3 regions of the Kineococcus sp. NPDC059986 genome follow, and region 2 is predicted to be linked to each of the others. Evidence: riboswitches for the same ligand, from Rfam matches in the RefSeq annotation. Region 2 holds a riboswitch; each other region holds the start of a gene.
The links. A riboswitch is a leader RNA that binds a small molecule or an ion and turns the genes downstream of it on or off. The one in region 2 is predicted to bind S-adenosylmethionine.
Positions count from the first base shown of each region.

Region 1 (3,262 bases), on a different contig from region 2:
ACGGTGGGGACGATCCCGAGGTGGGTCGTCGCCGCGAACAGGTAGGGCGCGAGCAGCAGGGGGTCGTGCTTGGGTCCCCCGTAGGCCGCCCGCACCCGCAGGTCCAACGTCGCCGGGTTCCCCAGCGACACCGCGTCCTCGACGACGACGAGGTCGAACCCGGCCCGTTCGAGGTCGCGGACCGCGTGGGCGTAGAGGTCCGGACGCGTCCAGTCGTCGTTCCACGCCTGGTAGTCCCGGCCCCAACCCTGCGGGCCGAAACCCCGGGAGAAGAAGTACCCGAAGTGCTGCGGCCGGCCCATCAGGCGCCCACCTCCGCCAGCTCCTCGGCGCGCGCGGTTCCGCGTGTCGCGGCGAGCGCCCGTTCGAGGTCGGCGACGAGGTCGGTGGGTTCCTCCAGCCCGATCGACAACCGCAGCAGCCCGGGCCAGATCCCCGTCTGCAGGCGTTCGGCCTCGGTGCGGTGGGCGTGCGTCGTGCTGGCCGGGTGGATGACGAGCGAGCGCACGTCCCCCACGTGGGTCATGCGCGTGAACAGCTGCACGGCGTCCACGAACCGTCGAGCCGCAGGCCGACCCCCGGCGAGCGTCACCGAGAACACCGCGCCGCACCCCCGCGGCAGCAGGGTCCGGGCCACGTCGTGCGAGGGGTGGTCGGGCAGGGCCGCGTGGTCGACGGAGACCACCTCCGGACGCTGCCGCAACCACCGCGCGAGCTGCTCCGCCGTGGCGCTCTGACGGGCGACCCGCAGGGACAGCGTCTCCAGCCCCTGCTGGACGAGGAACGCGTTGAACGGGGAGATCGCCGGTCCCATCCGGGAGGCCACGACACCGCGCGTGTGCTCGACGTAGGCGCGCTGCGGACCGTACCGGTCGACCCAGCTGACGCCGCCCAGCACCGCGGCCGGTGACGTGAGGTGCGCGGAACCGCTCCAGTCGAACCCCGCACCGGTGACGACGGCACCCCCGAGCGCGGCACCGTGACCGGCGAGGAACTTGCTCGCGGAGTGCACGACGACGTCCGCACCGTGCTCCAGCGGCCGCAGCAGGTAGGGCGTGGCGAAGGTGTTGTCGACGACGACGGGGACGCCGTGGCGGTGGGCGACGGCCGCCACCGCGGGCAGGTCGAGGACGGTGTTCTTGGGGTTGGCGACCGACTCGGCGAAGAACGCCCGGGTCGTGGGGCGCACGAGGCGTTCCCAGTCCTGCGGTCCCGCGGCGAAGTCGACGGTGATCCCGAGCCGGGCGAAGTTCTCCAGGAACAACCCCCGGGACCCCTCGTAGAGGTCGGCGGCGGCCACCAGGTGGTCACCCGCCCCGAGGATCCCGAGCAGGGCCACCGTCAGGGCCGCCTGACCCGTGCCGAGCAGGATCGCGTCGGTGCCGCCCTCGAGGACGGCGAGGCGGCGTTCGACCGCGGCCGTCGTCGGGTTCCCCATGCGGGTGTAGACGTACCCGTCGTCCTCGCCGGCGAACCGGGCCCGGGCCTGCTCGAAGTCGTCGAAGACGAATCCCGCGGTCAGGTGGACGGGGGTGACCCGCGCGCCGGTGACCGGGTCGGGTTCGGCGCCGGCGTGGACCTGCTGGGTGGCGAAGGACAGGGAGGTGTTCGGGACGTGCGGCATCGAGGGACCTTCCGGGGGCTGGCGTGGGGAGACGTCGGGGCGGTCAGGCCCGACAGGTCATCCCGGCACTGCGCAGCAGGTCGATCACGAGACGTCGCGTCAGCGGTGCGTGCTCCATCGGTGGTCCTCTCCCATCGGTCCTGGCGGGAGCACCGACCCCGGCGGGGCGGTTGCTGCGGCGTCGACGAGCCAGGTCTCTCGGCCGCTCTGGATGGCACATCCAGTGGAGGGCACGGGGGCCCGGGCTGTCAAGCGCTCCACACGGCCGGGGTAGCGTGCGGCGGCGTGATCCTCACGGCGATGCTCTTCTACCCCGGCGGCGAGCACCTCACGAGCTGGCGACTGCCCGGCGGCCGGCCCGCCGACTACCTCTCGGTCGGCTACTACGAGGACTTCGCGCGCACGGCGGAACGGGCCGGCTTCGCCGCGGTCTTCTACGCCGACGAGCTCTACGTGTGGGACCGGTTCCCCTCCGGTGTCGAGCACGTGGCGAACCTGCGACCCGAACCGTTCGGGCTGCTCGGGGCGCTGACGCGGTGCACGGAGCGCATCGGTCTGGTGGCGACGGTGTCCACGACGTACAACGAACCGTTCCACACCGCCCGGCAGGTGGGTTCCCTGGACTTCCTCAGCTCCGGCCGCGCGGGCTGGAACCTCGTGACGTCCGCGAGCGACGAGGAGGCGCGCAACTTCGGCCTGGAGCGCAACCTCGACCACGCGGCGCGGTACCGGCGCGGCGCGGAGTTCGTCGAGGTGGTCCACGGGTTGTGGGACAGCTGGGACGACGGCGCCGTCGCCCCGGACGCGGCGAGCGGCCGGTACGCCGACCCGGCCGGGATGCACGTCCTGGACCACGAGGGCGAGTTCTTCCGCGTGCGCGGTCCCCTGAACCTGCCCCGGCCGCCGCAGGGCCGGCCGGTCCTGTTCCAGGCGGGGTCGTCCGAGGACGGCCGCCGGCTGGCGGGACGGCACGCCGAGGCGGTCTTCGTCCCGGGCTCGGCGCCGTTGCCCGGAGCGCAACGGCTGTACGAGGACTACAAGGGGCGGGCCGTCGCCGCCGGTCGCGCGCGGTCGGACCTGCTGGTCCTGCCGGCGCTGTCCCCCGTCCTCGGCGCCACCAGCGCACAGGCCCGGGAACGGGTGGACGAGATCGAGGCCCTCACCCCGGACCGGCTGAGCCTGGACTGGTTGTCCCACCACCTCGGGGTCGACCTGTCCGACCGGCCCCTCGACGAGGAGTTCCGCTTCGACTTCGCGGGCGGCTCGAACCAGGTGCAGACCGTCTACGAGGGCATCCGCAAGCTCGTGGACCGCGACCGGTTCACGCTGCGCGAGCTGTACCGCGCCATGCTGCGCCGACGGTTCCTGCCCGGGACCCCCGAGGAGGTCGCGGACTGGATGACCGAGCGGTTCACCTCCGGTGCGGCCGACGGGTTCACCCTCGCGTTCTCCTCCGTCCCGCGGGGGCTGGAGGAGTTCGCCGACGAGGTCGTCCCGCTGCTGGTGCGCCGCGGTGTGCTCGCCCCGGAACTGCGGGCCGCGACGCTGCGGGGGAACCTGGGTCTGCCGGTCCCCCGCAGCCGCTGGGCCTGAGTCAGGCCCCGAGCTCGGCCAGCCGTGGGACGACCGCCTCGCCGA
Region 1 is NZ_JBFBND010000001.1:200,679-203,940, forward strand. It holds gene AB0637_RS00925 (LLM class flavin-dependent oxidoreductase) at 1-302, opposite strand, end outside; gene AB0637_RS00930 (PLP-dependent transferase) at 302-1,624, opposite strand; SAM riboswitch class I at 1,736-1,842, opposite strand; gene AB0637_RS00935 (NtaA/DmoA family FMN-dependent monooxygenase) at 1,910-3,217, shown strand; gene AB0637_RS00940 (LLM class F420-dependent oxidoreductase) at 3,219-3,262, opposite strand, start outside.
Region 1: another riboswitch for S-adenosylmethionine. It lies ahead of AB0637_RS00930 (PLP-dependent transferase); the one in region 2 lies ahead of AB0637_RS14825 (MetQ/NlpA family ABC transporter substrate-binding protein).

Region 2 (3,262 bases):
CCATGAGCAGGGTCTGCCAGACCGCGGCCTCGAAGACGTCGATCGTGTCGAGGAATCCGCTGAAGTCCACGCTCAGGCCTCCTCGTCCGTGTGGACGCCGGCCGCGGCCAGCTCCCGCAGGGCGGCGTCGACCGCCCCCTCCCGGGGTGCGGTCAGTTCGTAGGTCAGGGAACCGACCCGGCGTTCGCGGATCTCCGAGACCCCGCCGTAGACCAGTTCGGCGGTGACCTCCTCCTGCCGGAACGCCGAGTCGACGCGTTGCTGCAGTCCCGGTTCGTCGGTGATGCGGACGCTCACGAGTCGGCCCGGGTGGTGCGCGCGCAAGCGCGCGACCGTGTCCGCCGAGGGCCGGTCGTGCGTCGCGCTGCGCACGAAGCGCTGCGCCGCAGGGGTCTGGGGGTCGGAGAACACGTCGTAGACGTTCCCGACCTCCACCACCCGCCCCTGCTCCATCACGGCGACGCGGTCGGCGATCTGCCGGACGGCCTCCATCTCGTGGGTGATGACGACGATGGTGACGCCGAGTTCGGTGTTGACGCGTCGCAGGAGCGAGAGCACCTCGGTCGTCGTCTCGGGGTCCAGCGCGCTCGTCGCCTCGTCGCACAGCAGGAGCGGCGGGTTGGTGGCGAGCGCGCGGGCGATGCCGACGCGCTGCTTCTGACCGCCGGACAGCTGTTCTGGGTAGGCGTGCGCGCGGTCGAGCAGGCCGACGAAGTCGAGCAGTTCGGCGGTGCGCCGGTCCCGTTCGGCCTTCGCGACGCCCGCCACCTTCAGCGGGTAGGCGACGTTCCCGGCGACCGTCCGGGACCGGAACAGGTTGAACTGCTGGAAGATCATCCCGATGCGGGAGCGGGCCTGGCGCAGTTCCCCTTCCGACAACGTCGTGAGGTCCTGGCCGGCGACGCGGACGCTGCCCGCGGTCGGCTTCTCGAGCGCGTTGACGAGCCGGACGAGGGTGGACTTCCCTGCGCCGGAGTACCCGATGACCGCGAGGACCTCGCCCTCGGCCACGTCGAGGGACACGCCGTCGACCGCCGTGACGGACGCGCCGCCACGACGGTCGAAGGTCTTGCTGACGTCCGTCAGCGAGATGAGCGTGTTCACTTGCCCGCGGCGGCCTTCGCGTCGGCCTCGACCTCGGTGAGTTCCTTCTGCAGGTCCGCCGCGGAGGTGTCCTGGACGACCGCGCCCGGGTTCTCCTGCAGGAACACCTCCTGCACGGCCGGGTCGTGCCACAGCGCCGCCAGGTCGAGGTAGGTCTTGTTCCCGGTGTCGGCCTTGCGAGACGCGAAGATGTTGACGTAGGGCGCCGCAGCTGGGTCGCTCGGGTCGTCCTTGACGATGATGTCGCTCGTCGGCAGCTTCGCCTTGGTGGCGTAGTTGTTGTTGACGATCGCGGCGGCCACGGAACCGGACTGCAGGGCCGAGGCGGTCTGGTCCGCGGCGACGGTCGTCACCTTCACCTTCGCCGACTCGATGTCGTTCACCTTGGAGAAGGCGGTGCCGCCGTCCTTCAGCGTCACCAGACCGGCGCTCTGCAGGACGAGCAGGCCGCGGGCCTCGTTGATCGCGTCGTTGGGGATGGCGACCTGGGCGTCGGCGGGCAGTTCGGCGGCGGACTTCGCCGTGAGCGAGTACAGCGGCAGGGGGTACACGGCCGTCGCTCCGACGGGCTGCAGGTCGTCGCCGGAGGTCGCGTTGTAGTTCGCGAGGTACTGGATGTGCTGGAACTGGTTGAGGTCCAGCTGGTCCTGCGACAACGCCGGGTTCGGCTGCGTGTAGTCGGAGAAGTTCACCAGTTCGACGTCGACGTTCAGCTTCGACTTCGCGAGCTCCCTGTACGTCGACCAGTACTTCAGCGAGGCGTCGGCGACACCGATCTTCACGGTCTTGGCGGGGGTGCCACCGCCGGCCGCGGTGGTCGCGGTGTCGTCACGGGTGCCCAGGACGACGGCGACGACCACGACGATCACGACGATCACGGCGGCGACCAGGCCGATGAGGAGACCACGGCGCCGGGGCTTGTCGGGCAGGACGGGGGCGTTGGACACGCGATCACTCCGGGAGTCGTTCGGCGGGCGCGCGGAGTTCAGCACTGCCGTGATCGACGGGTCCGGTCGTCCGCGCTTGCCGGACGGGATCGTCCGGCCAGGTCTTCACCTGGGGCACCCCGCCGCGGGGGAGGGTTGCCGGACAGCGAGCCAGGGCTTGACGCTGTCACTCATGACCTGGTGAAACCCTAGCACCGGTTCCGGAGTGGTCGGGGCGAGCTCCTCTCCGGCGGCCCGTCAGCTGCGCGACGGCGGGGGGACGACCACGTGGGGGAGCACGACGGCCTGTGCGGCGACGGTCCGGCCGTCGGTCGTGGTGAGCGACGGGCTGCCGTGCAGGACGTACCCGTCGGCGAGGGCGGCGCTCACCTTCTCGCAGAACGAGCGGTCGTCCGGGCCGGTCAGCAGGCGGTAGCTCAGCTTCTCCTCGCTCACTCCGGCAGGGTAGCCCGGACCCGCTCGAGGGCGTCCTCGACGGCCAGCAGACCCAGGGCGGCGTCGGCCAGGGCGTCCCCGCGCTTCTTCGGCGAACCCGGCGACCAGCGCTTCTCGTCGTACTCGTTCGCCGTGCGGCGCAACGCCTCCACCCCGACCCGGCGCTCCGCGACCAACCGGTCGTGGAGTTCGGCGGGGGAGGGCGCCGGGGGACGCAGCGACTCGCCGTCACCCCCGCGCAGCTGCACCAGCACGTCGTGGTCCAGGCCGTCCTGCGCCGTCCAGAACCGGACCGGACGGTCCACGACGTGGTTCCACACGGGTGCCTGGTCCGAGCGGAACCACAGGACGACGGGTTTCGTCTCCAGCCCGGACGCGGCCAGCCAGTGGCCCGCCGCCGGCGGCAGCGTGCCCGCGGCGCTGTCCTCCTCGGCCGCGTTCGTCACGAGTGCGACCTGCACCCCGTCGGCCTCGGGCAGGTCGTCGCGGCGCGGGCCGAGCAGGTCGCCGAAGACCCACGCCTCGGCCACCCGCAGGCGCACGATCCCCTCGGGTTGGCGCTGCATGTGCGCGCAACGGTCGGCGACGTCCTCGAGGGTCTTCAGGGCCGTGGTCCACTTCACGCGGCCCAGTGTGCTGGACCGGTCGGGGGGCGGGCAGGTTGCGGGTCGTACCACCTCCGGGCCTAAGCTTCCCCGGTGGATTCGACCGAGCTCAGGGCCCTGCAGAAGCCGTTGAAGGACTCCTACCGGGAGGATCCGGCCAAGGCGCTGGTG
Region 2 is NZ_JBFBND010000018.1:69,684-72,945, forward strand. It holds gene AB0637_RS14815 (ABC transporter permease subunit) at 1-4, opposite strand, end outside; gene AB0637_RS14820 (methionine ABC transporter ATP-binding protein) at 73-1,104, opposite strand; gene AB0637_RS14825 (MetQ/NlpA family ABC transporter substrate-binding protein) at 1,101-2,051, opposite strand; SAM riboswitch class IV at 2,119-2,229, opposite strand; partial or broken gene AB0637_RS14830 (DUF1737 domain-containing protein) at 2,322-2,486, opposite strand; gene AB0637_RS14835 (hypothetical protein) at 2,483-3,109, opposite strand; gene AB0637_RS14840 (OsmC family protein) at 3,185-3,262, shown strand, end outside.

Region 3 (3,262 bases), on a different contig from region 2:
GGTCCCGGCCAGGCCCAGGTGGTCGGTGACCCCGGCCAGGGCGGCGAGCACCGTGAAGGTGTCGGGCCGGCCCACGACGTCGTTCTCGTAGATCTCACCCGCGTGCTCGCGCAACCGCAGGCCCTCGGCGAGGAAGAACAGGTCGAAGAAGCCCCGCTCGGCGGTGCGGGCCAGATGGGCGAAGCTCTGGACGTCGATCTGGCTGCCCGCGGCCGGATCCTGCCAGACGGTGTGGTGGTTGACGCCGGGCAGGTGGGCGCCGAGGACGATCTGCTTGCGGGGCTTGCCGTCGGGGATGCTCACGGGTTCCTCCTCAGATTGCGGCGTAGCGGTTGGCGGGCCTGGCCAGCCCGAGGTGGTCGCGCAGGGTGGCCCCGGTGTAGCCCCGGCGGAACGCCCCTGCGGACTGCAGCAGCGGCACGACCTCGTCGACGAGGGCGGGCAGGTCCGTGGCGTTCACCGCCGGACGGAACCGGAAGCCCTCGATGCTCGCCTCGCGCCACAGGAGCAGGCGCTCGACCAGGCCTGCGGCGGAGTCGGCGACGACGAGCGCGTCGGAAACGAACGCCTCGCCGTCCACGGTGTCGAGCCGGTCGAGGCGGTTGCGAGCCGACGCGGCGTCGGAGCCGAGGGCCACCACGAGGTCGGCGTGGACCTGCAGAGGTGGTCCCACCCGGCCGACGGCGGTCTCCGCGGCGCGCACCTCGGCGACGATCTGGCGGGCGTCATCCGTGTCGTGCGGCGTCACGAAGACGACGTCCGCGCTCACGGCGGCGAACTCGTAGGCGGTCCGGGCGTGCGCCAGCGCGGTGACGACGGGTTGGCCCTGCGGCGGCCGGGGGGTGATCGAGGGCCCGAGGACCGAGAACCAGGGGGTCTGCACCGCGACGCGGTGCAGCTGCGTACGGTCGACGAACCGTCCCGAGGCGGTGTCACGGACGACCGCGTCGTCCTCCCAGGAGTCCCAGAGCGCCCGGACGGTGTCGACGACCGCACGGCCCTCGGCGAAGAGGTCCTCCACCGCCGCGGCGACCTCGGGGTCCGACAAGGTCTCGCGGGAGACCGTGGGGACCGCACGCCGTCCGAAGAGCTCGGCCTCGTGGGCGCGGGCCGAGACCTGGGCCCGCCAGCCACCGCGTCCGGAACTGACGTGGTCGAGCGTCGCGAGCGCCTTGGAGACGTGGAACGGTTCGGTGTGGGTCGTCGTGACGGTGGGGACCAGCCCGATGCTGGTCGTCACCAGAGCCAGCCGGGCCGCGACGAGCAGCGCGTCCAGGCGACCGGCGACGCGGTCGGTGCGGTCGTCGGACGGCCCGAAGTGGCTGCCCTGGAGTCCGAGGGCGTCCTCGATGGTGACGAGGTCGAACAGCCCCCGTTCGGCCTCGCGGACGGTGTCGCGCCAGAACGCGGCGGTGAACAGCTCGTCGGCGCGGGCGCCGGGTTCGCGCCAGGACGCGGGGTGCCAGCCCGTGGACTCCAGGGCCACGGAGAGGTGGAGTTCGGACACGGTTCTCCTCCTGCTGTCATGACGACACGCAGGCGTCCGGCGGGTCATCGCGCTTGCCGTTCCCGTTGCGGGAACGGCCAGGTCGTCACCCGGGGCACCCCACCGCGGAGGAGGGTTGCCGGCCAGCGAGCCGGGGCTTGTCGCTGACGCTCTTGACCTGGGGAGAGACTGCCACGCACGACCACCCGGAATCAAGGACCGGGCCGCGGTGCTCTCGGGGGGCCACCGACCGCTCGTCCGCGACGTCGGCGGGCCCCGACCGCACCGCGGTCGGGGCCCGGGGAACTGTCAGCGAGGCTCGGCGGGTCTCAGCCGCCGCCCATGCCGGTCTCGGCGACCCCGCGCACCAGCCAGCGCTGCAGGACGAGGAACACGAACAGCACCGGCAGGAGCGAGAGGAGGGCGGCCGCGAACAGGCCTGAGTAGTCGAACGTCTGGGCCGTGAGGAACGAGGACAGGTACACCTGGACGGTCACCGCGCCCGATCCGCCGCCGGCGACGACGAGGGGCCACAGGAAGGCGTTCCACGACCCGACGAACCCGAGCACGGTGAGCGCCGAGGCGAAGGCCAGCGTGTTGGGGACGACGATGCGCCGGAACACCCCGAAGTACCCCAGGCCGTCCAGTCGCCCGGCCTCCTCGAGCTCCTTGGGGAAGTTGAGGAAGAACTGCCGGAACAGGAACACGTTGAACGCGCTGAACAGGCCCGGGATGATGAGCCCGCGCAGCGAGTCCACCCAGCCGAGGCGCGCCACGATGAGGAAGTTCGGCAGGAACGTGGTGGCGGCGGGGATGAGCAGCACCACGATGGTCGCCGAGAACAGCGGCTTCGCCGCCCGGTTGGGGATGCGGGCCATGGCGTAGCCGGCCATCGCCGCCAGGACGATCTGCCCGCCCGTCAGGACGACGGCCATGACGGCCGTGTTGAGCATCGCCCGCGGGAACGTCGGGTCCTGCAGGACGCGGGAGAACGACGACCAGTCCGGGTCCGAGGGCCACAGCACGAAGGTGCGGCTCGCGACGTCGGCGGCGGGGGAGACGGCCGTCTTGACCATGATGTAGAAGGGCAGCAGGAACAGCAGCGCCACGAGGGTGACGGCGAGGTACCGGGCGACGTTCACGCCCGCACGGGCGGCCTGGCGCCGTCCGGCCCCTGCAGCCCGCGGGACCGACCGGGTCAGTTGCGCGGTGCTCATGCTCGAACCCCTCCTCGACGGCGCCGGGGCGCCTTGGTGCGGTCCTCCGCGGCGCCGAAGCCGAAGAAGCGCGTCTGCAGCAGTGCCACCACGACCATGATCGCGGTGAGGATGAGCGCCCCCGCCGAACCGAGCCCGAAGTCGCGCTGGGAGCCGAGGGCCACGTTGTAGAGGTAGACCAGCGGCGGCCGCGTCGAGGGGTTGGTCGGGACGAGGTTGATGAACTCGTCGAAGGCCTGGAAGGCCGCCACGAGCAGGAGCAGCAGCACGGCCGCGACCGTGGGTCGCAGCTGCGGCCACGTGATGTACCGGAACCGGCGGAACCCGGCGGAGACGCCGTCCAGCATCGCCGCCTCGTACAGGACCGGCGGGATGCGCTGCAGCCCGGCGAGGAACAGCACCATGTAGAACCCGACCTGCAGCCACAGGCGGACGCTGACGAGCACGATCCACCAGAAGGGCGAACTGCCCAGCCAGGAGATCGAGGAGATCCCGACCGCGCCCAGGACGCTGTTGGCGACCCCCGAGGGCAGGCCCGAGAACAGGGCCAGCTTCCACA
Region 3 is NZ_JBFBND010000010.1:112,869-116,130, forward strand. It holds gene AB0637_RS10135 (NtaA/DmoA family FMN-dependent monooxygenase) at 1-303, opposite strand, end outside; gene AB0637_RS10140 (LLM class flavin-dependent oxidoreductase) at 314-1,507, opposite strand; SAM riboswitch class IV at 1,552-1,665, opposite strand; gene AB0637_RS10145 (carbohydrate ABC transporter permease) at 1,816-2,703, opposite strand; gene AB0637_RS10150 (sugar ABC transporter permease) at 2,700-3,262, opposite strand, start outside.
Region 3: another riboswitch for S-adenosylmethionine. It lies ahead of AB0637_RS10140 (LLM class flavin-dependent oxidoreductase); the one in region 2 lies ahead of AB0637_RS14825 (MetQ/NlpA family ABC transporter substrate-binding protein).